Regions from separate parts of the Pseudomonas frederiksbergensis genome, predicted to be linked through region 1. Evidence: predicted binding sites of a transcription regulator. Region 1 holds the regulator's gene; each other region holds the start of a gene.
What was found. The regulator FliA, encoded in region 1, starts transcription of late flagellar genes. The targets are predictions, from matches to a motif close to CTAAAGTTTNNNNNNNNNNNGCCGNTAA.

Region 1 (7,236 bases):
ACCAATTGGGTCACGCGCTTGATCACCTGACCGGTCAGGTCCTGGTAATCCTGAGCCAACAGAATATCGTTGAGGTTGCCCGAGACGACCTGAGCCTGCTCGACGCTACGCGTCAGGAAACCGTCGACGCGCCGGGCCAGCTCACGAAACTCTTCGGCACCGACTTCGCGGCGCATGAAGCGCCCCCAGTCTGCGCTCAAGGCCTGCGCGTCAGTGCTCAGACCATTGACCAGCGGAGTACTGTTCTCGACCAGGTCCATGGTCCGGTTCGCGGCCGCTTCGGTCAGCTTGACCACATAGGACAGGCGCTCGGTAGCATCCGTGATCTGCGAAACCTCCTCGGCTTGCGGCATGTGCGGGTCAATCTGAAAATTGACGATCGCGCTATGCAATTCACGAGTGAGCTTGCCCACCTCCTGGTACAGGCCGCGGTCACGGGTCTGGTTGAGCTCATGGATCAGTTGCACAGCGTCGCCGAACCTGCCCTTTTCAAGGCTTTCGACCAGTTCCTGGGCATGTTTTTTCAGAGTCGATTCGAAATCGCCCTGTGAAGATTCTCTTTGCTCCATAGCTCCCCCCGTGGCGCAGTGGCTCCGCACATCAACCGATGCGTTCGAATATTTTTTCGATCTTCTCTTTCAACGCCTGGGCCGTGAAGGGTTTGACCACATAGCCGTTTACACCGGCTTGAGCGGCTTCGATGATCTGCTCGCGCTTGGCTTCGGCAGTGACCATCAACACCGGCAGGTGCTTGAGCTTTTCATCGGCGCGCACGTGACGCAGTAAATCGATACCGGTCATGCCAGGCATGTTCCAGTCCGTTACCAGAAAGTCGATGCTCCCGCTGTTGAGTACCGGAATGGCAGTGACGCCATCGTCGGCCTCGACCGTGTTGGTGAACCCAAGGTCACGCAACAGGTTTTTTATGATCCGCCGCATCGTTGAGAAGTCATCAACGATGAGGATTTTCATGTTCTTGTCCAATTCGACCTCCAAGCAGTCTTAAACGCGTTCAGCACCTGAACACGCCATTCAATCAATCAGGCAGAGCACTCAACGACTGTCGGAGCACAACGGATGAAGACCGACACAGCTTTACGCCATGCCTGTTTCGTTCGCAGTGTCCCCACACTGCTGTCAGCGCGCTCGCCACTCCCCCAAACGCCCCCGCAAACGGGCCGCGCACTGGCTGTGTAACTGGCTGACCCGCGATTCACTGACCCCCAGGACCTCACCGATTTCCTTGAGGTTCAGCTCTTCGTCGTAGTACAGCGCCAACACCAGTCGCTCACGCTCCGGCAAATTGGCAATCGCATCCGCCAGTGCAGCCTGAAAGCGTTCATCTTCCAGGTCACGCGACGGTTCGAGATGAGCACTCGCGCCATCCTCGTGCAGTCCTTCATGCTCGCCGTCCTGCAACAGATCGTCGAAGCTGAATAGGCGACTGCCCAAGGTGTCATTCAAAATCCCGTAATAATCGTCGAGACTCAATTGGAGTTCGGCCGCAACCTCGTGATCTTTAGCGTCACGCCCGGTTTTAGCTTCAATTGAGCGAATCGCGTCACTCACCATCCGGGTATTGCGGTGGACCGAGCGTGGCGCCCAGTCACCCTTGCGGACTTCATCGAGCATCGCGCCACGGATACGTATCCCCGCGTACGTCTCGAAACTCGCGCCTTTGCTCGCGTCGTATTTGGTCGACACTTCAAGCAAACCGATCATTCCTGCCTGGATCAGGTCTTCGACCTGAACACTGGCCGGCAAGCGGGCCAGCAGGTGATAGGCAATGCGTTTTACCAGTGGCGCGTAACGCTCGATCAGCTCGTACTGCGCGTCACGCGCCGACTTTTTGTACAGGTTGTAACCGCTGGCTGTCATAGAACCGGACCCGCAGTTTGCTGCACCAGACGCTCGACGAAAAACTCCAGGTGCCCACGCGGGTTGGCAGGCAGCGGCCAGGTATCGACTTTCTGCGCGATGGCCTTGAACGCCAGCGCACATTTGGAGCGAGGAAACGCTTCATACACAGCGCGCTGCTTCTGCACGGCCTTGCGCACGCATTCGTCGTAAGGAACCGCACCGACGTATTGTAAGGCGACGTCGAGAAAGCGGTCCGTGACCTTGGTCAACTTGGCGAACAGATTCCGTCCTTCCTGAGGGCTTTGCGCCATGTTGGCCAGCACGCGGAAGCGGTTCATGCCGTAATCGCGGTTGAGTAGTTTGATCAGCGCGTAGGCGTCGGTGATCGAGGTCGGCTCATCGCAAACCACCAGCAACACTTCCTGGGCTGCGCGAACAAAACTGACGACCGACTCACCAATACCCGCTGCCGTGTCGATCACCAATACGTCGAGATTATCGCCAATGTCGCTGAATGCCTGAATCAGGCCTGCATGCTGGGCCGGGCTCAGATGAACCATGCTCTGGGTACCGGACGCTGCGGGAACAATACGAATTCCGCCCGGCCCCTGAAGTAATACATCACGCAGTTCACAGCGGCCTTCGATGACGTCGGCCAGCGTACGCTTGGGCGTAAGCCCCAGCAGGACGTCGACGTTCGCCAGCCCCAGATCGGCGTCCAGCAGCATGACGCGCCGGCCGAGCTCAGCAAGAGCCAGGGACAAGTTCACTGACACATTAGTCTTCCCGACGCCACCTTTGCCGCCGGTCACTGCGATCACCTGTACGGGATGCATGCTGCCCATGTTCGTTCTTTACCTTGTCTTGCTTAGACGCGGGCTACATGACTGGCTGCGCGCTCACTTCGGAACAATGCATGGCAGGCCATCGATGTAGATACAAATCTATTCATTATTACCTCAGCCGACGCGCTTGGTCGGGCTGTGGTAGAGGTCAGCGAACATATCAGCCATGGCTTCTTCGCTGGGTTCTTCCTGCATCTGCACGCTTACTGCGCGACTGACCAACTGATGCCGGCGCGGTAAATGTAGATCATCCGGGATCCTTGGCCCATCGGTCAGATAAGCGACAGGTAATTCGTGACTGATTGCCAGGCTCAGCACTTCGCCCAGACTCGCCGTTTCATCCAGTTTAGTCAGGATGCAGCCTGCCAGCCCGCACCGCTTGTAACTGTGATAAGCGGCCGTCAGCACCTGTTTCTGGCTGGTAGTGGCCAGCACCAGATAATTCTTCGACTTGATCCCGCGACCGGCCAGGCTTTCCAGCTGCATGCGCAATGCCGGGTCACTGGCCTGCAGACCGGCGGTGTCGATCAACACCACACGCTTGCGCAGCAGCGGATCAAGGGCTTGAGCCAGGGACTGGCCCGGGTCGACGTGAGTCACCGGGACATTGAGGATACGCCCCAGGGTCTTGAGTTGTTCCTGAGCGCCAATGCGGAAGCTGTCCATGCTCACCAGCGCGATGTTCTGCGCGCCGTACTTGAGCACATAACGTGCGGCCAGCTTGGCCAGTGTCGTGGTTTTGCCCATGCCGGCAGGGCCGACCATGGCAATCACGCCCCCCTCTTCGAGCGGTTCGATCTCAGGGGTGACGATCATCCGCGCCAGGTGCGCCAACAACATGCGCCAGGCCTGACGGGGCTCTTCAATTTCAGTAATCAGTTCCAGCAGATCGCGCGACAGCGGGCCGGACAGGCCGATGCGTTGCAGGCGACGCCAGAGATTGGCTTGCTGCGGACGACTGCCTTGCAACTGGTTCCAGGCCAGCGAACCCAACTGCACTTCGAGTAATTCACGCAAACCATTGAGCTCGAAACGCATCGAGTCGAAAGCGCGCGGATCGACCCCGGCAGCCGGTGCTGGCGCGGGAGCAGGACGCGACCGCTCAGCGAAGCTCGGCTCGACCAAAGGTTCCGCAGCAGTCAGCGGCAGGCCGGCGAACAGCTGGCGATTGGTACCGACGCTCGCGTCGCCCTCACCATCGCCACGCAGGCTCAATTCAGCCTGAGCCGTGACGATCCGCGACTGGGTCTTGCGCAACTCGTCTTCGAGTTCGATGTTCGGCACACGCGGGGCCAGGGCCGACAGCTTGTAATCCAGGGCGGCCGTCAGCTCGACACCACCGGCGATCCGGCGATTACCGATAATCGCGGCATCCGCGCCCAGCTCGTCGCGAACCAGCTTCATGGCCTGACGCATATCGGCGGCGAAAAAACGCTTAACTTGCATAAACCACTACCTCAGCCGTTGGGCCCTACTGTCGCAACGATGGTCACTTGCTTGTTGTCAGGAATTTCCTGATACGCCAACACATGCAACCCCGGGACTGCCAGACGTCCGAACCGCGAGAGCATCGCGCGTACCGGACCTGCTACCAGCAGAATCACCGGTTGACCTTGCATTTCCTGACGCTGCGCGGCATCGATCAACGAACGCTGCAGCTTCTCTGCCATGCTTGGCTCCAGCAAAACACCCTCTTCCGAGCCTTGTCCTGCCTTCTGAAGACTATTGAGCAATATTTGTTCCAACCTTGGCTCCAAGGTGATCACAGGCAGCTCGGACTCAGTGCCTACAATGCTTTGGACGATAGCGCGCGATACGCCAACCCGCACGGCGGCCACCAGAGCGGCAGTATCTTGACTCTTGGAGGCATTGTTCGCGATGGCTTCGGCAATGCTGCGAATGTCGCGTACCGGAACCTGTTCGGCCAACAAGGCTTGCAGCACTTTGAGCAGTTGCGACAGTGAAACAACGCCCGGCACCAGCTCCTCGGCCAGCTTTGGCGAGCTTTTGGCCAGCAATTGCATGAGTTGCTGAACTTCTTCGTGGCCGATCAGCTCGCTGGAGTGCTTGTACAAAATCTGATTGAGGTGAGTCGCCACCACCGTACTGGCATCGACCACGGTGTAGCCCAGAGACTGTGCCTGCGGGCGCTGACTGATTTCGATCCAGACCGCCTCCAGACCAAAGGCCGGATCTTTGGCGGTGATGCCATTGAGCGTGCCGTAGACCTGTCCAGGGTTGATCGCCAGTTCGCGATCCGGATAAATCTCCGCCTCGGCGAGAATCACCCCCATCAGGGTCAGACGGTAGGCACTCGGCGCCAAGTCGAGGTTGTCGCGAATATGCACGGTCGGCATCAGGAAACCCAGATCCTGGGAAAGCTTCTTGCGCACCCCCTTGATCCGCGCCAGCAACTGGCCACCCTGGTTGCGATCCACCAACGGAATCAGCCGGTAACCGACTTCCAGACCGATCATGTCGATCGGGGTCACGTCATCCCAGCCCAGCTCTTTGGTTTCCATGGCCCGTGCCGGCGAAGGCAGCAGCTCCTGCTGGCGCTTGACCTCCTCCAGAGCCTGAACCTTGGTGACGTTCTGCTTTTTCCAGAACAGGTACGCGGCGCCCGCGGCCACAGCCGCCATGCTCAGAAAGGAGAAGTGCGGCATGCCTGGCACCAGGCCCATGACCGCCATCAAACCGGCCGCCACTGCCAACGCTTTGGGGGACGCGAACATCTGCCGATTGATCTGCTTGCCCATGTCTTCCGAACCGGAAGCACGAGTCACCATGATCGCCGCAGCGGTGGACAACAGCAGTGATGGCAATTGCGCCACCAAACCGTCACCGATGGTCAACAATGCGTAGACCTTGCCAGCATCACCGAAGGTCATGCCATGCTGGAAGATCCCGACCGCCATGCCGCCAATCAGGTTGATGAACAGGATCAACAGACCGGCGATGGCGTCACCGCGCACGAACTTGCTGGCACCGTCCATCGAACCGTAGAACTCAGCCTCTTGGGCCACTTCCATACGACGTAGCTTGGCCTGGGGCTGGTCGATCAGGCCGGCGTTCAAGTCGGCGTCGATAGCCATCTGCTTGCCTGGCATCGCATCGAGGGTGAAACGTGCGCTGACCTCGGAAATCCGTCCAGCACCCTTGGTCACCACGACGAAGTTGATGATCATCAAAATCGCGAAGACGACGATACCGACCACGTAGTTACCGCCGATCACCACCTCACCGAAGGCCTGAATCACCTTACCGGCGGCGGCATGACCGTCCTGACCGTGAAGCATCACCACCCGGGTCGAGGCCACGTTCAGCGCCAACCGCATCAGCGTGGCGACCAGCAGGATCGTCGGAAACACCGCAAAGTCCAGCGGCCGCAAGGCATAGACACAGACCAGCAGCACGACGATCGACAGCGCAATGTTGAAGGTAAAGAACACATCGAGCAGGAACGGCGGGACCGGCAACATCATCATGGCCAGCATGACCAGCAGCAACAGCGGCACACCCAGATTGCCTCGACTGAGGTCTGCCAGGTTGCTGCGGGCACTGTTGATTAACTGAGAGCGATCCACCGGTATTCCCCGTTCCTTGAAGCAAACTTTTGACGCCTGAAGCGGGCGCAGACCGGCTATTGCAAGAAGCCTTCCAACTTTTGCGGGGGTTTGAAACAGAAGGAGTTGCGGGAGGATTTGTGGTGTCTGGGCCGGCCTCATCGCGGGCAAGCCACGCTCCTACAGGTTCTGTGTCGAACGCTGATTTTGCGGTCAGCGCCGACCTCTGTAGGAGCGTGGCTTGCCCGCGATGGGGCCGGAACATTCAACGCCTGTCCTAAGAATACGACCACAAACCTGCAAAACACCGGGAAACGTCCGACAGGTTTTCAAGGTTGCCCCTCGGAAATCGCATCACTAGTCTTCGGTGGTCGCTGCCAAATCAGTGGCCGGGCGTGGAAACCCGAAGTGTAAACGGCGCAAAAGCGCCCTTCATAACGTATGCTGGCGCTTTTTTACGCCCATGCTTTATGGCGGCTGTGCGCGGGAGACCTTCGGGTCTGCCGGGCTCGTTTACCCCGGTTTCCAACCTGCGTACAGCTGCCACCCATTCGCTTGGAAACGAACGAGGCAGCTCCAACCAGTAAACGAGAACTCACCATGCACAAAGCTCCCCATCTCCAAGACCTGAAAACCGCCGGCCTCACCCCCTTCTCCATCCACCACGATCAAGCCCTGTTCCGCGTCAACAGTGGTGTCCCGCTGCTCACTGCCTTGTCCCACGTCTCTGACCTGCTCCACCTCTCCAAGATGCTGGCCGAAGATGCAGCGATGGAGCGCAAAACCGACCGCTATGCCTGGGCCTCCCACTACTTGCAGGAGATGAGCAAAGCCGTCATTGATGACGTGGTGAAAGTCATAGCCGTATCGAACAACCATCAACAGGCCGAGCGTTAGCTCGCCTGCAGCTCTTGATCTTGATCCACCCGCCCCTTCGGGAGGCTGAGTGGAGGCGTTCATCAGGG
Region 2 (7,236 bases), 1.1 Mb from region 1:
GGCTGGCCTGGTTGCGCTCGTTTTCCACGGTGAGCCAGACATGGCGGGGTGGATCGATGTGCTGGCGTATCCGCGCCGCCAGTTCCTGGAGGAAATCCGGATCCTCGATGGCGTGCACCGCATCCAGACGCAAACCGTCGAAACGGTACTCGAGCAGCCACATCAACGCGTTGTCGATAAAGAAGTCGCGCACCTCGCGACGCCGGAAATCAATGGCCGCGCCCCAAGGCGTGTGCAGGTCTTCGCGAAAAAAGCCTTTGGCGTAGTGATTCAGGTCATTACCGTCCGGACCGAAATGGTTGTAAACCACGTCGATGATCACCGCCACGCCCAAGCCGTGGGCGGTATCGATCAGATGTTTGAGCGCTTCAGGCGTACCGTATGACGACTGTGGCGCGTAGGGCAGCACGCCGTCGTAGCCCCAATTACGCTCGCCGGGAAACTGCGCCAAGGGCATCAGTTCGATCGCTGTAACGCCCAGTTCGGCCAGCCGTGGCAGGTGTTTTTCGACCTCGACAAAACCGCCCAGCACACCCACATGCAGTTCGTAGATCACCGCTTCATGCCAGGGCCGGCCTTGCCAGAAGCAGTGCTGCCAACGGTAAGCGTGCGGGTCAACCACCACGCTGGGTGACGTAAGACTGCCGGCTTGCGCCCGGGACGCGGGGTCCGGCACGTTCCGTTCGCCATCGATGTTGTAGCGATAGCGGGTGCCGGCCGGGCAATGGGTCTCGATCACGAACCAGCCGTCCGCCTGGGGTAGCATCGGCAGTGATTGCCCGTCTTCAAGCTCGACACTCACATAAAACGCATCGGGTGCCCACAAGGCGAAGCGGGTGTGTTCGGCATCCAGCATGACGGCGCCGTGGGGCCAGGTTTCCAGAGTCCGTAACGGCATTCAAGGATCCCTCTCACGGCTTGACCGACTGACCCAACGCCTTGGCGACCAGTTGCTCATAGAGCTCAGCATAGGGCTCGACCGCCTTGCACCAGTTGAACGGCGCGGCCATGGCCCGGCAGCGCATGGCGTTCAACAGGGCCGGGTAGGCGAACACCTTGAACGCCCGACGCAAGGCTTCCTCGTAGCTGGCAACCGTGGATTCATCGAAGAGAAAACCGGTGACGCCATTTTCGATGGTGTCGGCCAGCCCTCCGGTGTTGCGTGCGACCGGCAACGAGCCGAAACGCTGTGCATACATCTGGCTCAAGCCGCAGGGTTCATAGCGTGAGGGCATCAACAGGAAATCACTGCCGGCAAACATCCGCCGCGCATCGGTTTCGTTAAAGCCGATGCGCACACCGATCTGCCCTGGAAAACGCAGGGCCAGGGCACGCATGGCTTGTTCCTCTTCCGGCTCGCCCCGGCCGATGATCGCGATTTGCCCACCCGAAGACACAATAAACTCGGACACGGCTTCGGTCAGGTCCAGGCCTTTTTGGTACACCAATCGCGAGACCACCGCGAACAGCGGACCCTTGGAGTCTTTCAGACCGAACAGCTCGCGCACGTGGGCAGCATTCACTGCTTTGCCGTCCCAGTCGCCGATGCTGAACGGGCAATACAGGTGGGGATCGGTCGCAGCGTCCCAACTTTCGTCGATGCCATTCGGGATGCCGCTGAGCAGACCTTGCTGGGTCTTGCTGGCAAGGAAACCGTCGAGACCGCAGCCGAAGGCCGGGGTGGTGATTTCCTGGGCGTAGGTCGCGCTGACGGTGGTGATATGGCTCGAATAGGCCATGCCAGCCTTGAGGAACGACAGTTTGCCGTAGAACTCCATGCCTTCCTGTTGCAGGGCATGTTCGGGAATACCCAGTTCGGGGCAAGAGGCGAGGCTGACCACGCCTTGGTAAGCGAGGTTATGAATGGTGAACAGAGTCGGCGTGCGCTGACCACGCCAGTGCATGTAGGCCGGGGCCAAGCCTGCGGGCCAGTCGTGGGCGTGCACCAGATCCGGGCGCCAGTGAATCTGTGCCAGATTGGCGGCGATGTCGGCGGCTGCCAGGCCCAGACGGGCAAAACGAATATGGTTGTCCGGCCAGTCGCGGCCATTGTTGGCGCCGTAGGGCGACCCCTCACGCTCGTACAGTTCGGGGCAGATCAAGACGTAGATGACCAGCCCGTCCGGCATGTCCATGCGGCCAATCTTGCAGGGGGGCAAGGCCGCGTGACCGCCCAGTTCGCCGATGATGTGGATCGGGTTTTCGCTGTGCATCACTTGCGGATAACCGGGAATCAACACCCGAACATCGTGCAAATGGGCCATGGCTCGGGGCAATGCGGCAGAAACGTCACCCAAGCCACCGGTTTTCACCAGATCGGCGATTTCCGAGGTCACAAACAGCACTTTCTTCTTGTTTGGATTCTGACGTGGAGCGGGCAGTACCGTTTTCGCACCCGGGGCAAGAACCGACATCGAGGTCGGCTCGCCAATTTGCTGGTGAGAACGCTCTCCCTGGATTTCTAAAGCGGCACTGTTCATGTGTTTCTCCCGTTTTATTGATCTGTTTCAGGCATCTCACCCCACGATGCAGGCGGCCAGTTCCTGTGGCCGGGCGCAAAAGCGCTACGCAAGGAACAGCAAACGCTGGTCGATGCGCTGAATCTCAAAGGCTGTAGTGGTCGTTGCAAGGATTGCACCAGTCGCTGCGGCCTTACCTTTAACCTGACCCGTTACTTCGGCAGAAAGTTTCGAGTTTTTCCCCACAAAATGACCGGCCGGTTTCCAGTCACGAAATGGAGTCTAGGTCAGAACTTAGAGCGGAGTGTGTGACGTTTTGAAATTGTTCGACAATCGGTTCTGCCGCCACGATTTCCGGGCTCAATGAGCTGCACCCGCACCGACGAAGTGCAAGTTCTTTCGCAGCCGAGGCACAAAAAGAGGGAGAGGGTTGCCAGAGAGTGGGGCGAGGCAAAGAGCCGTCCGCACTCTATTGGTGCGGATGGCAGCAGCAGAAAAAGCGTTCGCTATCGCGTAGACACCGCAAAAGGATTTGCGATTACCGGGCCGGGTAGTCGGCGATCACTTCATCGGTGCCATTCCTGGTCAACCCCATGACCTGATAAGCATCGGCCATGCCCTCCATTTCCATGCCTGGCGAGCCCATGGGCATGCCCGGAGCGGCCACGCCGAGCAGGTCGGATTTACTCAAGGCCAGTACCTGTTCAGCGGGAACATGGCCTTCGACGAATTTGCCGTTGATCACAGCGGTGTGACATGAAGCCAGTCGCGGCGGGACGCCAAGGCGCTGTTTGACTTCGCTCATATTGGCTTCGACGTGGTCGTTGACCTTGAAGCCGTTGGTTTCCAGATGCACGATCCACTTTTTGCAGCAACCGCAATTGGCATCGCGGTGGACATCGATCGGAATCAGCTCGGCCGCCTGGGCCAGGGAGCTGATGAGCAAGGCAGAAAGGGCTGCCAGACGCAGTGTGGTTTTCATCGGTTATCTCTCGCTGATCATTTCACGCAGCGCATTTTGACCATTTTCCCCGATGAAGCAGGGCACTTATGTTTCAACGTTATACATAGACATCCCTTGAAGGCAGATCTTGACAGTTATGCCCACGCGAAACGCGCGGGCGTCATTGCCTGGCTCACTTGACCTTGAAGCGCCCCATGATCGAACTGACCCGAGTATTGGCGTCCAGCAGCTGGCGAGTATTGAGCTCGGTAGCGTGACCGCTTTGCACCAGCTCTTCGACCATATGGCGGATCTGCACCATGCTGCGGTTGATTTCCTCGGTCACCGCGCTTTGTTGCTCGGCGGCGGTGGCGATCTGGGTGCTGAGGCTGTTGATGTGGCTGACCGAGCCGGCCATTTCATCGAGCCCGGCGTTGACTCGCGCTGTCGCATCGGCGGCGGACTGACAGCTGGCCTGGGTGTTTTCCATCGCCGCCACCGAAGAGCTGACACCTTGGGTCAGGCGGGTGAGCATCTCGTTGATCTCCGAGGTGCTGGCCTGGGTACGGGCGGCGAGGGCGCGTACTTCATCGGCGACCACTGCAAAGCCTCGACCTTGTTCGCCGGCCCGCGCGGCTTCGATCGCGGCGTTGAGTGCCAGCAGGTTGGTTTGTCCGGCAATGGCACCGATCACCCCGAGGATTTCGGTGATGCGCTGGGCGTCCTGCTGCATGCTTTCGACTTTGTGGGTGGCGCTGGCCACTTCGTCGATCAACGCGATCACGCTGGTTGAGGCTTCGCCCACCACCACCCGCGAGCGGTCCGCGTGTTCGTTGGCACGTTGGGTAAACGCGGCGGTTTCGGCAGCATTCTCGGCGACGCTATCGGCGGTAGAACTCATCTCGGTGATGGCGGTGACGGTCTGGTCGGTCTCGGAGGCGTGACGCTGCAGGATCTGGTTGGTGTGTGCCGAGGTCTGTTGCAGTTTGTCCAGGCTTGAGGCCATGGCGCCTGTGGCCTGAGTGACTTCGCCGATCATGTTTTGCAGGTAGGCGATGAAGGTGTTGACCGAATGGCCGATCGCGCCCAGTTCATCCTCGGCGCGAATGGTGATGCGTCGGGTCAGGTCGGCGTCGCCGCCGGACAGTGCATCAATGTTGGCTTTCAAGGCTTTCATACGCTGGATCAGTTGGCGGATCGCATACATTTGCAGCAGCACCAGCAGCAGGACCATCGGGATCTGCAGCAGACTCAAGGTGCTCAGTACATCGTCACGCTGAGCGGTGATCAGCGTGGTCGGCAGGGCGGTGGCGAGGAACCACGGGGTGCCCTCGATCGGTCGCATGAAGAAGGTGTTCGCCACGCCTTGATTGTCGAACTCGACGCGTTGCAGCGAGGTGTTACGGCGCTCAAGCGCGGTTTTGATCTGCGCGGCAAACGGCGAGTTGCCCGCCAGCTCACTGATGTTTTTCAAGACAATCGGGCCACTGATGCGCGAGCTGTTGCTGATGATCTTGCCGTCGGCCTCGACAATCAGCATTTCGGCGCCCAGGTCTTTTTCCTTGCGCGCCACCAGTTCATTGAAAAAACCCAGGGTGACGTCAATGGTCGCGACCCCGTACGGCACGCCGTTGCGCGCTATCGCCATGGCGCAGTTGGTGCGCGGTTCGGCGCTGGCGTCGTCCTTATAGGCCGCGGCCCAGGCGCATTGGCCGCGGGGTGTCTGCATTCCGCCCTTGTACCAGGACTGGTCGTAATAGTTGGGCGCCGCGTCACTGTTCCAGAAGGTGTTGACGGCCAGCTTGCCCGACGCATCCCGGTGCCAGAAGGTACTGAATTTGTTGCGTCCGGCTTCGCGCTGGCCAGGCAATGGCCAGATCCCGCCACCAAACACTTTCAGTTCACCGTACTGGTCCACCAGACCAGGCAACACGGTGTCGATGGTCGCGCTGTCGAGCAGGGGGATGGTCTGGGTGATGCTGCGTTGCTGCGCTTGAACCTTGTTCAGTTCGCCCTGGATCTGTTCGGCCACTTCGGCGATGCGGTTCAGGGCCACCTGTTCTTCCGTGTGCCGGAGTTTCGGCGCGACCAACTGGCTGATACCCACCACTGTCAAGGCGAATAACAGCAGGATAAACAGCACCAGAAACAGCGTGTAACGGGCTTGAATGGTACGGAGTGCGGGCATTGAACCTGTCCTTGTGCTAAGCGCTCTTGTTGAATTGGTGCGGCGTTTAGCAGCTATCGGCCTGCGGTAGACGGCCTTTAGTACTATGGTCCCAAAACAGGCTTTTTATGGACGACCGGTCAGTCACGGGCGTGAGCCATGTTCGCTTTCATCCCGGACTGGCAACGTGTTTTTTCCGCGGTTTCAAGCGAATTCAATGATGGTCTGATGGTTAAACAATGGTTTCAAGCCAATGGATTCAAGGGTTTGGTGGTTTGTATCCGAATTGTACAAGAATTGTAAAAGGCTGAAATATTTGTAGGTGGAGGGGCACTGGCACATTGATACTTGCGCGCAATTCCATCGGTTGAATAAGGACTTTTTATGGTCGCCTTACAAGGACGTCTGCGCACAGGGGCATTGTCATGACGATCGGTTATGTCGGAGGCTGGACCAGCAAGGCCGGTTTACTGGTTCGCGAGGGCGGAACGGGGGGCAGTAAACCCGTGTCGCAGAGCGTCAAGGTCAAGCAGATGCTCGCATTGGTGGGTAACGACCCATTAGCACTGAACACTGCAAAAATGAACGAGCAGAAGCTCTACAAGAACTTCAAGGGATTCGACCCCGAGACGGTCACGGTCAAACAGCTCGGAAACGTCAGCGCCTTTTTGCGGGATCGGGGTTTGATCAGCGATGTGACGGCTCTGACGCTGCTCAACGCCGGCGACAAGTTCGATCGCTTTGGGGTGCAGAAAAACCCGGATGAAAAATTCAATGCGCTGGAGTACTTCGCCACGCAACTGGACAACATTCAGAGCAATAACCTCAAAGGTAACAAGTACGCCAATCACCTGATCCCCGAGTACAAGAAGGCGATTTATGTACTGCAGAACCTGAAAACCTATGGCATGGGCAACGGCACAGCTGTTCCGAACACCAAAGGTGTCAACGGCAAAGCCTGATCCTCAAGCGCAACAGGTCCGTCACACATAGCAGCTCTTCGCTAGTGTGCGGACCATCAATATCGGCGGTATCGAGCAAATTGATGCCCAATTCCAACGCGCGATGCAATGTCGTGGTGTTCTCAATAGTTGTCAACTATTGAGAACAGGGGAGCACTTAATGAGGTGAGCGCGCCGCTTAAAACAAGTCAACGGCGGTAGTAGCCATCATGGTAGTAGCGGTGGTCGCCATGCCAGCCACCTCCGCATGGGAAACATACGCAACCGCTCATGGTCAGGATAATCAGCAGGGGAATCAGCAGTGTGATTCGACGGAACATTTCTCAATCCTCATCGTTTGAACCGCATGAAGCCAAAATGCTTCATGGGCTGTAACATGAGACCCCGCTTGCAGCCGCTCATCCCCGAAGAAGCGTATGAGCTTGGCATGCGCCACGATACAAACCGGATACATATGTTCAGGTTCAGGAACCCGTAATGACCCAGTCGCAACGTTTGAAATATTCGATTCTGATCTCCCTTGTCGTGCTGGGGATCATGCTTGGTCTGTCGTACATGCAGAGCACCGGAATGATCAGCGAAAAGTTGTTCCAGTACATCGCTATTGGCGTGGCGGTGGTCGTTGTAGTGATCAATGGGGTGATGCGGCGCAAGGTCAAACCTTAGGCTCTGTACGAAAACTCGCCGAGCGGCGATCAGGCAAGG
Region 3 (7,236 bases), 2.6 Mb from region 1:
CGGACGTCGCGAGGAAGGTCATTCGGCATTCAGCGTCAGCTCCAACAACGGTTTGCGCCCGTTCTTCAATGAAGTCTACGAATGCATGGCGGCCCTGGGCTTGCCGCGCGATACCTTCATGCACGAGATGGGCGTCAGCCAGTTCGAGATCAATCTGCTGCACGGTGATCCGTTACTGCTGGCCGACCAGACATTCCTGTTCAAGCACCTGCTCAAGGAAGTCGCGCTCAAGCACCATCTGACGGTGGTGTGCATGGCCAAGCCACTGGCGCATACGCCGGGCAGCTCGATGCACATTCACCAGAGCATCGTCGAGATGGGCACGGACCGAAATGTGTTCAGCGATGACGCTGGGCAGCCAACCGCAATCTTCCGTCATTTCATCGGTGGCCAGCAGGCCGGCATGGCGGATTTCACGGCGTTGTTTGCGCCGAACGTGAACTCTTACCAGCGTCTGTGCCATCCTTACGCATCACCGAATAACGCCTGCTGGTCTTACGACAACCGGGCAGCGGGTTTGCGGATTCCCGCCAGCTCGCCAGAGGCGCGTCGGGTCGAGAACCGTCTACCGGGCGCCGATGCCAACCCGTATCTGGCGATCGCCGCAAGTCTGGCGGCCGGGTTGTACGGCATTGAAAACGAGCTTGCGCCGACGCCGGCCATTCAGGGCGAGTTTGAAGTGCCGGAAAGTTTGTCGTTGCCGTGTACCTTGCATGCCGCTCTTGAGCGTCTGAAACGTAGCCAATTGGCGAAGGAATTGTTCGGCAAGGAGTTCATCGAAGGCTACATCGCTTCGAAGACCATGGAGTTGGGCAGTTTTCATGATGAAATAACTCCCTGGGAGCGGCGCGTTTTAGCGGCCCAGGCCTAACCGTTTCGTCGCTGTCGGGCTATCGTTGACGGTAGCCCGGTACTCACTGCAAGGAGCCGCTCGGAACGCCGATGCGCCAAATCTGGAAATCCTTTCGAGCGCTTTATTTCGCCTCGCTGATGATGTTGATCGGCTCGGGCCTCCTCAGTACTTACCTGGGCTTGCGCCTGGCAGCGGACCATGTCGACAGTCTGTGGGTCGGCGCGCTGATGGCGGCCAACTATTTCGGCCTGGTGCTGGGCGGGAAAATCGGCCACCGGTTGATCGCCCGGGTCGGTCATATTCGGGCCTACTCGGCCTGTGCCGGGATCGTTGGTGCAGCGGTGCTGGGGCACGGGCTGATCGACTGGTTGCCGGCCTGGCTGGTGCTACGGATGATCGTCGGCCTGGGCATGATGTGCCAATACATGGTCATCGAGAGTTGGCTGAACGAGCAGGCCGATGCCAAGCAGCGTGGGCTGGTGTTCAGCGGCTACATGATCGCTTCGTACCTGGGGCTGGTGCTGGGTCAGTTGATTCTGGTCATGCACCCGTCCTTGGGTCTGGAGTTGCTGATGCTGGTGGCGTTGTGTTTTGCGCTGTGCCTGGTGCCGGTCGCGCTGACGCGGCGGATTCACCCGGCCCCCTTGCACCCGGCACCGATGGAGCCGCGCTTTTTCATGAAGCGGGTTCCGCAGTCACTCAGTACGGTGCTCGGCGCTGGCCTGATCGTCGGTTCGTTCTATGGTCTGGCGCCGTTGTACGCGTCTCAGCAAGGGCTTTCCACTGAGCAGGTCGGTCTGTTCATGGGGAGCTGCATCTTTGCAGGGTTGCTGGTGCAGTGGCCGTTGGGCTGGTTGTCGGATCGTTATGATCGGGCGCTGCTGATTCGCAGTTTCGCCTTCTGCCTGGCGTTGGCGGCGTTGCCGTTGGCGATCATGCCGCAGGTGCCGCTTGAGGTACTGTTCATCGCTGGCTTCGCCTGCTCACTGGTGCAGTTCTGTCTTTACCCGTTGGCGGTGGCGTTTTCCAACGACCACGTCGAGGGCGATCGGCGGGTATCGCTGACCGCCATGTTGCTGGTGACTTACGGTGTGGGGGCGAGCATCGGGCCGTTGGTGGCGGGTGTGCTGATGAAGGTGTTCGGCAGTCAGATGCTGTATGCGTTCTTCAGTTTCTTCGCATTGGTGCTGGTATGGCGCATCCGGCCGAAAGCGGTGACCAATCTGCATCAGGTGGAAGACGCGCCGCTGCATCATGTGGCCATGCCAGACAGCATGTCGAGTTCGCCACTGGTGGCGGCTCTCGATCCGCGGGTCGATGAGCAGGTCGTGCATGACCAGATGCAAAATGGCGCGAGCCCTGATCCGGATCCTGAGCGGGACGCAAAGTCCGACGCGGAGGACGTCGGCGGCTCTGACGAAAAGTCTGATGATCCTGGGCCAGAGCACCCGAAAAGCTTTACCGAGGCCAGACCTTAGAGGCAAAAAAACAGGCAGTCACCGAAAGGGGCTGCCCGTTTTTTCAAGCGTCTGGATCAGATGTCGTCTTTGTCGAAGCGGCGTGCTTCGCGTTGTAACTGATAGACGAAGCGCTCGACCTGACGCTGCACCAGCCCGCTCATGTTGTGGAAGCGTACGCCGGCGAAGGTGGTGTCGATTTTCTCTTCGTGATGCAGATAACGCAGCTCGACCGGTGCGGTCATGCTGCCGAAGGGCAGGGCGGCGATGAAGCGTTCATAAACCTGACCCAGTTGAAGCCCGCTGGTAATGTCGCCATCAAAGCGCAGCTTGCAACCCGTCGCCGAGATGTCCAGCAGTTTGCCTCTGACGGGCGTCTTGAGCTTTTCGCCACCGAGTTCAATGTTCACCAGTTGTGCCAGTTTCAAGGCTGCGCGAAACGCGTTGCGACGCTGGTGATAAACCACTTCATCGGGCAGCGTGCCACGGTAGCAGCGGCCGCCGTTGGACTCGTCGATGGTCAGTGCGCCGTTGCTTTCCCAGGCAATGCGTACGCCCTCATGAAAGCCTTCAATCCGAAAAGCTTCACCGGCAAGCAGGAAGCGTTCGCCATCGCGAGGGATCATTTCGTCCAGTGCAATCATGTTGCTGTCACGATCGACATCGACCAGATAGCTCTGAAAGCGCTGGCTGCGTTCATGGAACGTGATGATCAGGGGATCATGGCTCTCTTGCAGCATCCGCAGGTTGCCGGTGATTTCCAGCGGGGTGCGGAGCACCTTGGGTGGCTGCGGAGCATCTTCCGCGCTTGAGGCGTTGAACACGGTTTATCAATCTCCAGACAGAATACGATCACACGCAAGAGCCAGCATTCTGCCAGCATGTTTCGTGCCTTGATAGAGCGCGCTTATTTATGAGTTCAAGCCTGACTGAGTGCGCGGGGCTTCGCAAGCATGGAGGTTGATCCACGGGCGTCATAAAGTGCTGGAGGCTCGCCACCGTTAAGGATTTTCAGCTGATTGGCGGTGGTGGCTTGTTGCACCTGGATCGAGCGGCCATTGAGCTCGTTGGCGGCTTGGCAGTCTGCAAGCAGTTGGGTCAGAGCGTCGCTTTGGGTCAGCAGCTGATCGCCGATACTTGAGTGAGCGGCGAACTGCTCCAGACCTGCGCGGCTGGCAGGAAGGTTCAGGCTTGCGAGAATTTCGCTGCGTTTGCGGCCATGCTGTTCCAGCAGAATGATCAGTGCCTGTTTCTGCGCCAGAATATCTTCGAGCTGCGGCATGTCGCGGCCGTGCAGGGCGAGGGATTCGGTCTTCAGCAGCTCCAGCAACTGTTGAGCTGGAGCAAAGTCATCGGTGATCAGTTGCAGTAAATTAGTGTCGTGCATGGCTGGCCTTGGGTTTTAAGCGTCCAAAAGCCTGGCGCAGGCCTTTGGCTAGCGCTGGGCTTCGAAGTTGAGCAGTTTGCTGGCTACACGGTTGCTGTCGACCTTATAGCTGCCATCGGCAATCGCTGCTTTCAACTCGGCCACGCGGGCGTTGTCGACGGCAGGCTGATCGCGCAGCTTGTCAGTGATCTTCTGCAACTGTTGAGCCTCATTGCTGAGGTGTACCGATTCCCCGCTTTTGGTGGCACTGACCTGTTCGGTCGAGGTACTCAGCGGCGCGGATTTGCCGGCATCACCGGTTTCCTTGTTGGCGCTGGTCCGCGTGCTGCTTGCGAGCGTGGGGGAGCTGTTTAAACGGCTGAAATCGATGACCATGATAAAAAAACCTCTGGGGATTTGGACGCTTGCCATGTTTTCGGCCATACCCGGAAAAACTTTAGGCTCAATATTGATGAGCTCGGGCGCGTCGGTATTTGCCCTGCGTGAGGCACAGTTTAGGGAACAGGACGGTTGCGCGCCAGTTATCTACATGGAAACTTCCACCTGCCCCGGGGCCATGACTTGCGCCTTGATGACCCGTTGAGAGTTGAGGTTTTTGACTCTGATCTGCTCGCTCAGGCCGCCATTGGAGAGCGCCTCACCCGGCATCCGCACACTGAGCGTGCCGCTGCGGGCGGTGATGACCACCTGATCGCCCTTGCGCACGACTTCTGCCTGCTCCAGATGGACGAGTGTAATGACCTGGTCGCTGACCATTGGTCGGACAAGTTTTTGTCCGATGGCTTGATCGACGTTTGTCAGATATCCCTGATTGATCAGGCTGATATCGCGCTCACGCAGCATCACGTCTGAGGGCTCGATGATCCCGGCCCGTCTGAGGGGGCGGGTGGTCGTGACGACTTCACGAAACAGGCGGACTTGAGCGGGTACGAAGACGGTCCAGGGGGCGGCCCCGTCGCAACGGACCTTCACCGTAACCCGGCCTAAAGGTATGGCCGGGCTCTCCAGTGTCGCTGTCAATTCCTTGTCGCACGCCGGCATGTACATGCGCGGGTCGAGCTTGTTGACCTCGATTTCGTAGCGCCCTTCGGTTTGACTGGTGGCCAGATAGTCTTCTACGGTGAATTCAAGAAAGCCCTGAGTGACGCCGATAAGTAGATCAGGCAAGGTAACCGGGTCAGCAAAGGCAGGGCTGCCAGCGTTCAACAGGCATACGGCTGACATAGCGCCGAGGAATTTGCGGCACATTGATGTCAGGCGTCGGGAAAATGTCGTTTTTGCGTTCATAGCAGTTAAAAAGCAAGCGCCGTGCCGTTTAGTGATGAATGTGCGTCGCAACACACTTAGCGTTGATGTAGGAGTCTGGGCATGGCTGGTGTAATGGATTCGGTTAACCAGCGCACGCAACTGGTAGGGCAGAATCGCCTGGAGCTGTTGTTGTTCCGTCTCGACGGCCAGCAGCTTTACGGGATCAACGTGTTCAAGGTTCGGGAGGTGCTGCAATGCCCCAAACTGACCGTGATGCCCAAGTCCAGTCCTGTCGTGTGCGGCGTGGCGAATATTCGGGGGGCAACCATTCCGATTCTGGATCTGGCAATGGCGACCGGCTCAGGCGGGTTGCGGGATCAAAGCAATCCTTTCGTGATCATTACGGAGTACAACACCAAGACCCAGGGGTTTCTGGTGAGGTCGGTCGAGCGGATCGTCAACATGAACTGGGAAGAGATCCATCCGCCGCCCAAGGGCACGGGTCGCGATCATTACCTGACCGCTGTGACTCGAGTCGACAATCAGTTAGTCGAAATCATCGACGTGGAAAAGGTCCTGGCGGAAGTTGCGCCAACCTCGGAGAACATTTCCTTCGGTGTGGTGGATGTCGAAACCCAGCACAAGGCGATTTCCTTGCGCGTGCTGACGGTCGATGACTCGTCGGTGGCGCGCAAACAGATCACGCGTTGTCTGCAGACGGTGGGGGTTGAAGTTGTTTCGTTGAACGACGGTCGGCAAGCGCTGGACTATCTGCGCAAACTGGTCGACGAAGGCAAGAAGCCGGAAGAGGAATTTTTGATGATGATTTCTGACATCGAAATGCCCGAAATGGACGGTTACACCCTTACAAGCGAGATCCGCAGCGACCCTCGCATGCAAAAGCTTCATATCATCCTGCATACTTCGTTGTCAGGTGTGTTCAATCAGGCGATGGTGAAGAAAGTCGGTGCCGATGACTTCCTTGCCAAATTCCGTCCTGATGACCTGGCATCCCGGGTAGTCGACCGGATCAAAGCAGCAGACAACAGCTAGTGGCCTTCGCTCCTGGCGGTCAACACGATTTAAGAGGCAGCATCATTGTCTACGGGTAATTTGGATTTCGAACAGTTCCGGGTCTTCCTGGAAAAGGCCTGTGGCATTTTGCTCGGTGAGAACAAGCAGTATCTGGTGTCGAGCCGTCTCAACAAACTGATGGAACAGCAAGGCATCAAGTCCTTGGGGGAGTTGGTGCAGCGCATGCAGACCCAGCCGCGCAGTGGTTTGCGCGAGATGGTGGTGGACGCGATGACGACGAACGAAACCCTCTGGTTTCGTGACACCTATCCGTTTGAAGTCTTGAAGAACAAAGTGCTGCCTGAGTCCATCAAGGCCAGTCCCGGGCAGCGTCTGCGGATCTGGTCGGCCGCGTGCTCGTCCGGGCAGGAACCGTATTCGCTCTCGATGTCGATCGACGAGTTCGAGCGGGTCAATATGGGGCAGTTGAAGATGGGGGTGCAGATCGTTGCCACCGACCTGTCCGGAACCATGTTGACCAACTGCAAGACTGGCGAGTACGACAGCCTGGCGATTGGTCGCGGTCTTTCGCCGGAGCGGCTGCAACGTTACTTCGATCCGAAAGGGCCGGGGCGATGGGCAATCAAGGCACCGATCAAGAGTCGGGTAGAGTTCCGCTCGTTCAACCTGCTGGACAGCTACGCCAGTCTCGGCAAGTTCGACATCGTGTTCTGCCGTAACGTGTTGATCTACTTCTCTGCCGAAGTGAAGAAAGACATCCTGATGCGGATTCACAGCACGCTGAAGCCGGGCGGTTATCTGTTCCTGGGGGCTTCCGAAGCATTGAACGGGTTGCCGGATCATTACCAAATGGTCCAGTGCAGCCCGGGGATCATCTACCAGGCGAAGTGATTGGTCGGTAGTCGGTACTGCATAAAAAAAACGGGAGTCCTCAAGGGCTCCCGTTTTTTTTTGCCTGCCAAATCTACTGCGGGAGGCGGCAGAAAAGCGGCAGGCGACGGAAATCAGTTGCCGCTTTTCTGGCATTGCCGCTTTGCCGCTGCCCGCAAAGCCCCGGTTTACGGGGTTTTATAAGCTGGCACGAGGCTTGCTACACCCCTGTTACGAAAAATCAGGTCACCCAAAGGTTTCCGACATGAGCATCAGCTTCGATAAAGCGCTCGGTATCCACGAACAAGCCCTGGGCTTCCGCGCTCAGCGTGCCGAAGTCCTGGCCAACAACATTGCCAACGCCGATACCCCGAACTACAAGGCTC
Region 4 (7,236 bases), 2.9 Mb from region 1:
CTCACCGAAGGCGAAGGGCAGGTGCGGGCGTTGATCACCGTGGCCGGTAATCCGGTGTTGTCGACACCCAATGGCCGACAGTTGGAGCAGGCGCTGGACGGGCTGGAATTCATGCTCAGCATCGACCTGTACATCAACGAGACCACGCGTTACGCCGACCTGATTCTGCCGTCGACTTCGGCGCTGGAAAACGATCACTACGACACCACGTTCAATATGTTCGCAGTGCGCAATGTCAGCCGTTTCAATCGGGCAATCCTGCCCAAGCCCGAGGGTGCGCTGCACGATTGGGAAATTTTCGTCGGCCTGGCGCAGGCCTTTGCGGCAAAGACTGGCAAAGAGCTGAAACCGACGATGGCCCCGGCGAAGATGATCGACCTTGGTTTGCGAACCGGACGCTATGGAGATGCGTCGCCGCACAAGCTGTCGGTGGCGAGCTTGTTCGATCATCCTCACGGGGTCGACCTGGGGGCTCTTCAGGCAAATCTGGCACCGCGTCTGAAAACCGCCAACCAGCGCGTGCAGGCGGCGCCACCGGCGATCCTGGCCGACCTGGCACGATTTGCCGCGTTGCAAGCACCGCCTGCCGATGAGCTGTTGATGATCGGCCGTCGCCATGTGCGCAGCAATAACTCGTGGATGCACAACTACCACCGACTGGTGAAAGGCAAGCCGCGTCATCAGTTGCTGATGCACCCGGACGATCTCTCCAGTCGTGGGCTCAGCGATGGGCAACGGGTGCGGGTCAGCTCGCGGGTCGGGGTGATCGAAGTCGAAGTGCTGAGCAGCGTCGAGATGATGAAAGGCGTGGTCAGCCTGCCGCACGGTTGGGGCCATGCCCGGCCGGGAGTGCAGATGACCATTGCCATGGGGCAGCCGGGCTCCAGCGCCAATGACCTGACTGATGAGCGCCAGCTCGATGAGTTGTCCGGAAATGCCGCGCTCAATGGTGTGCCGGTGACTGTCGCGGCGGCGTAAGAATGCCTGTCGGGGAGACCGAGCATGGCGCTTGGCTTTCCGTTACAATGCGTCACCGTGCCGACAACTGAGTCGGAAAGTTCAGCCGAGGTGCTCCATGGATATCATTGAAACTATTAAAGAGCAGATTGCTAACAACACTATTCTGCTTTACATGAAAGGCTCGCCGAATGCCCCGCAGTGTGGCTTCTCCGCGAAAGCCGCTCAGGCCGTCATGGGCTGTGGTGAGAAGTTCGCTTACGTGGACATCCTGCAGAACCCGGAAATCCGTGCCAACCTGCCAAAATACGCCAACTGGCCAACCTTCCCGCAACTGTGGGTCGCTGGTGAGCTGGTCGGTGGTAGCGACATCATGACTGAAATGGCCGCTGACGGTTCGTTGCAGGCCCTGATCAAAGAAGCTGCGGCAAAAGCCGCTGCTGGCAAGACCGAAGCCTGATCAGGATAAGCTTGCAGGCATTACCCATTCCTACGGACTGACATTCACAATAAAGTCGTGGATGTATCCGACTCCTGTAGGAGCTGCCGCAGGTTCGGGCCGCGATCGGACGATCTTCTGATCTTCAGGTAACAAAAAGCCCCGCTTCTCGTAAGAGAGCGGGGCTTTTTATTGAGTCCAGATTAGCGCCGTAGAAGTTATTCGTCGCCCATCTGCGATTGCAGATAGTTCTCAAGACCCACTTTATCGATCAGGCTCAGTTGAGTTTCCAGCCAGTCGATATGTTCTTCTTCGGATTCGAGAATATCTTCGAGCAGTTCACGGCTGCCGAAGTCACCGACTGTTTCGCAATGAGCGATAGCCACTTTGAGGTCGGCATGGCCGGTGCGCTCGATGCGCAGGTCACACTCAAGCATTTCCTTGGTGTGCTCGCCGATGTGCAGCTTGCCCAGGTCCTGGACGTTTGGCAGGCCTTCGAGGAACAGGATGCGCTTGATCAGCTTGTCCGCGTGTTTCATCTCGTCGATGGACTCGTGGTACTCGTGCTTGCCGAGCTTGTTCAGGCCCCAATCTTCATACATGCGCGCATGCAGGAAATACTGATTGATTGCGACCAGCTCATTGGCAAGAATCTTGTTGAGGTGCTGGATGACTGTGATGTCGCCTTTCATGATGGGGTCCTGCCCTTTAATTGCCCTATATCCAGCGGAGTTTGAGCTGAGCAGTTGTTAGTGTCAAACCTAAGTTATTGAATAGTATATGAAAATTAATCGGAATAAGAATGTTTGTGTTCCGCATCCTTGCGCTAAGCGATTGAATTACGGGTATAAAAAAACCGGACGCTAAGTCCGGTTCTTTGGAATGTTCTATTTACGCTGCCGAAAATTCTACAGGGTAGGGGATCGCCGCCTGGCCCAATTGCAATTCGGACAGGGTTTCGCGTACCACTTGCTTGGCAAGGCAGGCGCATTTACCGCATTGGCTGGCAACGCCGGTGGCTTGGCGTACCTCGCGGTAGCTGCAGCAACCTTCATAGATCGCATCGCGGATTTTTCCGTCGGTGACACCAGTGCAGAGGCAGACATACATAAAGTGAGAACCGTCGTGGGTTATGGCTCAATTGCGACGGATCTTAATGTTAACGAGAATGATTGTCAAAGTGGTTTCGGCAGGCTTTGCGTCAGAGCGGCGACTGCCAGACGAACGGCATAAGGCGGCCCGGGATCGTGTCATTAAATCTACCCAGGGGTTTTTGATGTCGTTGCAAAAAGCGCTAAGGAATGCTCAAAAACGCGGTGTATGATGGTCGGTCCTTGCGAACGGCACTCGATTCATGAGCCTGTCGTTTATCCGCGACAGACTGGTTCGATACCGTTCTTCACGCCACCACACCAGGAGATATCCAATGAGCGTACTCGTAGGCAAACAAGCCCCTGACTTCACCGTACCGGCCGTACTCGGCAATGGCGAAATCGTTGACAGCTTCACCCTGTCCTCGGCCATCAAAGGCAAATACGGCCTGGTGTTCTTCTACCCACTGGACTTCACCTTCGTCTGCCCGTCCGAGCTGATCGCTCTGGACCACCGCATGGCTGACTTCAAGGCACGCAACGTTGAAGTGATCGCTGTTTCGATCGACTCGCACTTCACCCACAACGCCTGGCGCAACACCCCGATCAATGCCGGCGGCATCGGTCAGGTTCAGTACATCATGGCTGCTGACATGAAGCATGACATCGCCAAGGCCTACGACGTTGAGTCCGAAGGCGGCGTGGCGTTCCGTGGCGCATTCCTGATCGACGACAAAGGTGTTGTTCGCTCGCAGATCGTCAACGACCTGCCGCTGGGCCGTAACATGGAAGAGCTGATTCGTCTGGTCGATGCCCTGCAATTCCACGAAGAGCACGGCGAAGTTTGCCCGGCCAACTGGAAAAAAGGCGACAAGGGTATGACTGCTTCGCCAGAAGGCGTTGCCGCTTACCTGACCGAGAACGCTGGCAAGCTGTAAGCCACGCGTCAGGCATAAAAAACCGGCTGCTGAGGCCGGTTTTTTATGGGTGGGATAAATCCTGCGACTGAATCAGTCGTTGAAATCTTCCCAGCCGCCCATCTGTTTCCAGCGATTGACGATGCCGCAGAACAGATCGGCAGTCTTCTCGGTGTCGTAGCGAGCCGAGTGGGCCTCGCGACCGTCGAAGTCGATGTCGGCCGCCTGGCATGCCTTGGCCAGGACAGTTTGACCATAAGCCAGACCGGCCAGTGTCGCGGTGTCGAAGCTGGAGAACGGGTGAAACGGATTGCGCTTCATGTCCAGGCGCGTAACGGCGGCATTGAGGAAGCCCAGGTCGAAGCTGCTGTTGTGGCCGACCAGGATCGCCCGTTTGCAGCCGTTGGCCTTCAGAGCCTTGCGCACACCACGGAAGATGTCAGTCAGGGCAGTCTCTTCACTGACGGCCATGCGCAGGGGGTGATCGAGCTTGATCCCGGTGAACTCCAGCGCAGCGGCTTCGATGTTGGCGCCTTCGAACGGTTCTACACGGAAGAAGTAGGTGTGATCAGGGTACACAAAACCTTTTTCGTCCATGCTGATGGTCGTGGCGGCAATTTCCAGCAAGGCGTCAGTGGCACAGTTGAAACCACCGGTTTCAACGTCGACGACAACTGGCAAGTATCCACGGAACCTGGCTGCCATCGGGTGACGTGAACCACCTCCGCCTGAACCTTCCTGTTCGTCGTCGAAATGGTCTTCACTCACGCGTGTTCCTCCAGCAGGCGCCAGCGCAGTTTTTCACCGGCGCGCAGCGGGATGACAGTCAGCTCGCCGAATGGCAGGCTGGTTGGGGCGGTCCATTCTTCGCGGACCAGGGTAATGCGATCGGTGTTCGCCGGCAGGCCGTAGAAACGCGGACCGTTGAGGCTGGCGAAGGCTTCGAGCTTGTCCAGCGCATTACGCTGTTCAAAGGCCTCGGCGTACATCTCGATCGCTGCATAAGCGGTATAGCAACCGGCACAGCCACACGCGGCTTCTTTGGCATGCTGGGCGTGCGGGGCCGAGTCTGTGCCCAGGAAGAACTTCTCGCTGCCGCTGGTGGCGGCGTCAAGCAGGGCGACCTGATGGGTATTGCGCTTGAGAATCGGCAGGCAATAGAAGTGCGGACGAATCCCGCCCACCAGCATGTGGTTGCGGTTATACAGCAGGTGGTGAGCGGTAATGGTTGCGCCAACGTTGGCCGAAGCCTCGTTGACGAACTGCACGGCATCGCTGGTGGTGATGTGTTCGAACACCACTTTGAGCGTTGGGAAACGTTCCACGACCCGGCGCATGTGCTCGTCGATGAAGATTTTTTCGCGGTCGAAGACATCAACGTCGCCGCGGGTGATTTCACCGTGAATCAGCAAGGGCATCCCGACTTCGGCCATGGCCTCGATCGCAGGGAATATCTTGTCGATGCTGGTAACACCGGAATCCGAGTTGGTGGTCGCGCCAGCCGGATACAGCTTGGCGGCGTGAACGAAACCGCTGGCCTTGGCCTCGCGAATTTCATCGGGTGTAGTCCGGTCGGTCAGGTAGAGCACCATCAACGGTTCGAAACGGCTGCCGGCCGGGCGCGCAGCGAGAATACGCTGGCGATAGGCGTCGGCTTCAGCGGCGTTACGCACCGGTGGTACCAGGTTAGGCATGATGATGGCGCGACCAAAGGTGCGCGCGACATCCGCGACAGTATTGGGCAACACAGCACCATCGCGAAGATGAATATGCCAGTCGTCGGGACGCAGCAGGGTCAGGCGGTCGGACATTGGGGATTCCAGGCGGGTCAAACTCAAGGGAATGCTACCGGAAAAGACTCATCCAGGCACTCGCTATCAAGTTTTGCAGCAAGCTTCCGATATGACAAAGGTATGCCGTAATTATATGTATCGGTCTTTTTGTTGTAGAAGCCAGTGGAGCCTCCCGTGCGCCAGCGTTATTTAGCCTTGCTCAGCGTGTTTGCCAGCCTTCCTGCGATGGCGCTCACTTTCCAGACGCGTCTGGAGAGCATCGAGTGGACGGTCGAAGGCGACAAGTTCGAATGCCGCCTGACCCAACCGATTGCTGATTTCGGCTCGGGCGAGTTCGTGCGACGAGCAGGCGAGCAGGCAACCTTTCGTCTGAAGGCCTACAACCCGATGATCGCCGGTGGTTCGGCGACGTTGCTGGCCGCCGAGGCGCCTTGGCAACCGGGGCGCGGCGATATCAATCTGGGTTCGGTCAAAGTCGGCAGCGGTGATGTGCTGTTCAACAGTTCGCAACTCCAGGCCGGACGCCTTATCGGTGGTTTGATGGACGGTCGCAGTCCGCTGATTCGCCATTATTCGCGCGATGGCGGTGTGTCGGAAGTTCGTTTGCTGCCGGTCAGTTTCAGCAAGGCCTACGCCGATTATCAGGCGTGTGTCGCCAAGTTGTTGCCGATGAATTACGAGCAGGTGAAGCAGGCTGAGGTTGGTTTTCCTGGTGGTGGTATCGATCTGGACGCGCAAGCCAAAGCCAAGCTGCAGGTCATGCTGAGCTTCATGAAGGCCGACCCGACGGTCAATCACATCGAACTCGACGGCCATTCCGATAACAGCGGCAATCGCCTGACCAATCGTGATCTGTCCCGGCGCAGAGCGCTGGCGGTGATGGACTTCTTCAAGGCCAATGGCGTTCAAGAATCACAGATCACGATGCGTTTTCACGGCGAACGTTATCCGTTGGCCCCTAACACCAACACCGCCAATCGGGCCAGGAATCGCCGGGTCAACGTTCATCTCGAGCGCGTTGCACCTACCGACAAACCGGCTCCGCAAGTCAGCTCGGCAAGCGGTGCCGCGACGACCTCCTGAACCGGCTGAAATCGTCGCTCGCTCGACATAATCTGTCGCTTCATCATCATAAGCTGTCGCGCCTCTGTAATTTATCCTCTCGCAGCGGTAGACTTCTTGGCTTTCCGTAGAACCCCGTGGAGTGATGGCATGGCGGACGTAAACAAGGTCGTTCTGGCGTATTCCGGCGGCCTGGACACTTCGGTGATCCTCAAGTGGCTGCAGGATACTTATAACTGTGAAGTGGTGACCTTTACCGCTGACCTGGGTCAGGGTGAAGAGGTCGAGCCGGCCCGCGCCAAGGCACAAGCCATGGGCGTAAAAGAAATCTACATCGACGATCTGCGCGAAGAATTCGTGCGTGATTTCGTTTTCCCGATGTTCCGCGCCAACACCGTTTACGAAGGCGAGTACTTGCTGGGTACTTCCATCGCTCGTCCGTTGATCGCCAAACGCCTGATCGAAATCGCCAACGAAACCGGTGCTGACGCCATTTCCCACGGCGCGACCGGCAAGGGCAACGACCAGGTTCGTTTCGAACTGGGCGCTTATGCACTCAAGCCAGGCGTGAAAGTAATCGCCCCTTGGCGCGAGTGGGACCTGCTGTCCCGCGAGAAGCTGATGGATTATGCCGCGAAGCACGCGATCCCGATCGAACGTCACGGCAAGAAAAAATCTCCGTACTCGATGGATGCCAACCTGCTGCACATCTCTTATGAAGGTGGCGTGCTGGAAGACACCTGGACCGAGCACGAAGAAGACATGTGGCGCTGGACGGTCTCCCCGGAGAACGCTCCCGACAAGCCGCAGTATCTGGAGCTGACTTATCGCAACGGCGATATCGTTGCACTGGACGGCGTCGAAATGACCCCGGCTACCGTGTTGGCGACCCTGAACCGTATCGGTGGCGAACACGGTATCGGCCGTCTGGATATTGTCGAGAACCGCTACGTGGGCATGAAGTCCCGTGGTTGCTA

Region 2: the regulator FliA is predicted to act here: its motif matches at 5,644-5,671, upstream of BLL42_RS00830 (methyl-accepting chemotaxis protein).
Region 3: the regulator FliA is predicted to act here: its motif matches at 4,110-4,137, upstream of flgM (flagellar biosynthesis anti-sigma factor FlgM).
Region 4: the regulator FliA is predicted to act here: its motif matches at 5,281-5,308, upstream of BLL42_RS19750 (flagellar protein MotY).

The regions. Positions count from the first base shown of each region.
Region 1 covers NZ_CP017886.1:1,237,735-1,244,970, forward strand. Annotated here, with positions in the region: gene BLL42_RS06235 (protein phosphatase CheZ) at 1-569, opposite strand, end outside; gene BLL42_RS06240 (chemotaxis response regulator CheY) at 601-972, opposite strand; gene fliA (RNA polymerase sigma factor FliA) at 1,138-1,878, opposite strand; gene fleN (flagellar synthesis regulator FleN) at 1,875-2,705, opposite strand; gene flhF (flagellar biosynthesis GTPase FlhF) at 2,820-4,151, opposite strand; gene flhA (flagellar biosynthesis protein FlhA) at 4,163-6,292, opposite strand; gene BLL42_RS06265 (DUF3077 domain-containing protein) at 6,872-7,168, shown strand.
Region 2 covers NZ_CP017886.1:173,686-180,921, reverse strand. Annotated here, with positions in the region: gene treZ (malto-oligosyltrehalose trehalohydrolase) at 1-898, opposite strand, end outside; gene glgA (glycogen synthase GlgA) at 912-2,480, opposite strand; gene BLL42_RS00835 (DUF411 domain-containing protein) at 2,998-3,441, opposite strand; gene BLL42_RS00830 (methyl-accepting chemotaxis protein) at 3,596-5,590, opposite strand; gene BLL42_RS00825 (hypothetical protein) at 5,995-6,531, shown strand; partial or broken gene BLL42_RS30940 (aldo/keto reductase) at 6,560-6,661, opposite strand; gene BLL42_RS30740 (hypothetical protein) at 6,720-6,851, opposite strand; gene BLL42_RS00820 (hypothetical protein) at 7,009-7,197, shown strand.
Region 3 covers NZ_CP017886.1:4,398,339-4,405,574, forward strand. Annotated here, with positions in the region: gene BLL42_RS21020 (glutamine synthetase family protein) at 1-871, shown strand, start outside; gene BLL42_RS21025 (MFS transporter) at 943-2,331, shown strand; gene BLL42_RS21030 (flagellar brake protein) at 2,388-3,134, opposite strand; gene BLL42_RS21035 (flagella synthesis protein FlgN) at 3,230-3,697, opposite strand; gene flgM (flagellar biosynthesis anti-sigma factor FlgM) at 3,746-4,072, opposite strand; gene flgA (flagellar basal body P-ring formation chaperone FlgA) at 4,223-4,984, opposite strand; gene BLL42_RS21050 (chemotaxis protein CheV) at 5,066-5,998, shown strand; gene cheR (protein-glutamate O-methyltransferase CheR) at 6,044-6,871, shown strand; gene flgB (flagellar basal body rod protein FlgB) at 7,116-7,236, shown strand, end outside.
Region 4 covers NZ_CP017886.1:4,113,472-4,120,707, forward strand. Annotated here, with positions in the region: gene BLL42_RS19715 (molybdopterin oxidoreductase family protein) at 1-978, shown strand, start outside; gene grxD (Grx4 family monothiol glutaredoxin) at 1,076-1,417, shown strand; gene bfr (bacterioferritin) at 1,615-2,088, opposite strand; gene BLL42_RS19730 (bacterioferritin-associated ferredoxin) at 2,288-2,506, opposite strand; gene BLL42_RS19735 (peroxiredoxin) at 2,823-3,425, shown strand; gene rnt (ribonuclease T) at 3,498-4,172, opposite strand; gene pyrC (dihydroorotase) at 4,169-5,215, opposite strand; gene BLL42_RS19750 (flagellar protein MotY) at 5,372-6,280, shown strand; gene BLL42_RS19755 (argininosuccinate synthase) at 6,410-7,236, shown strand, end outside.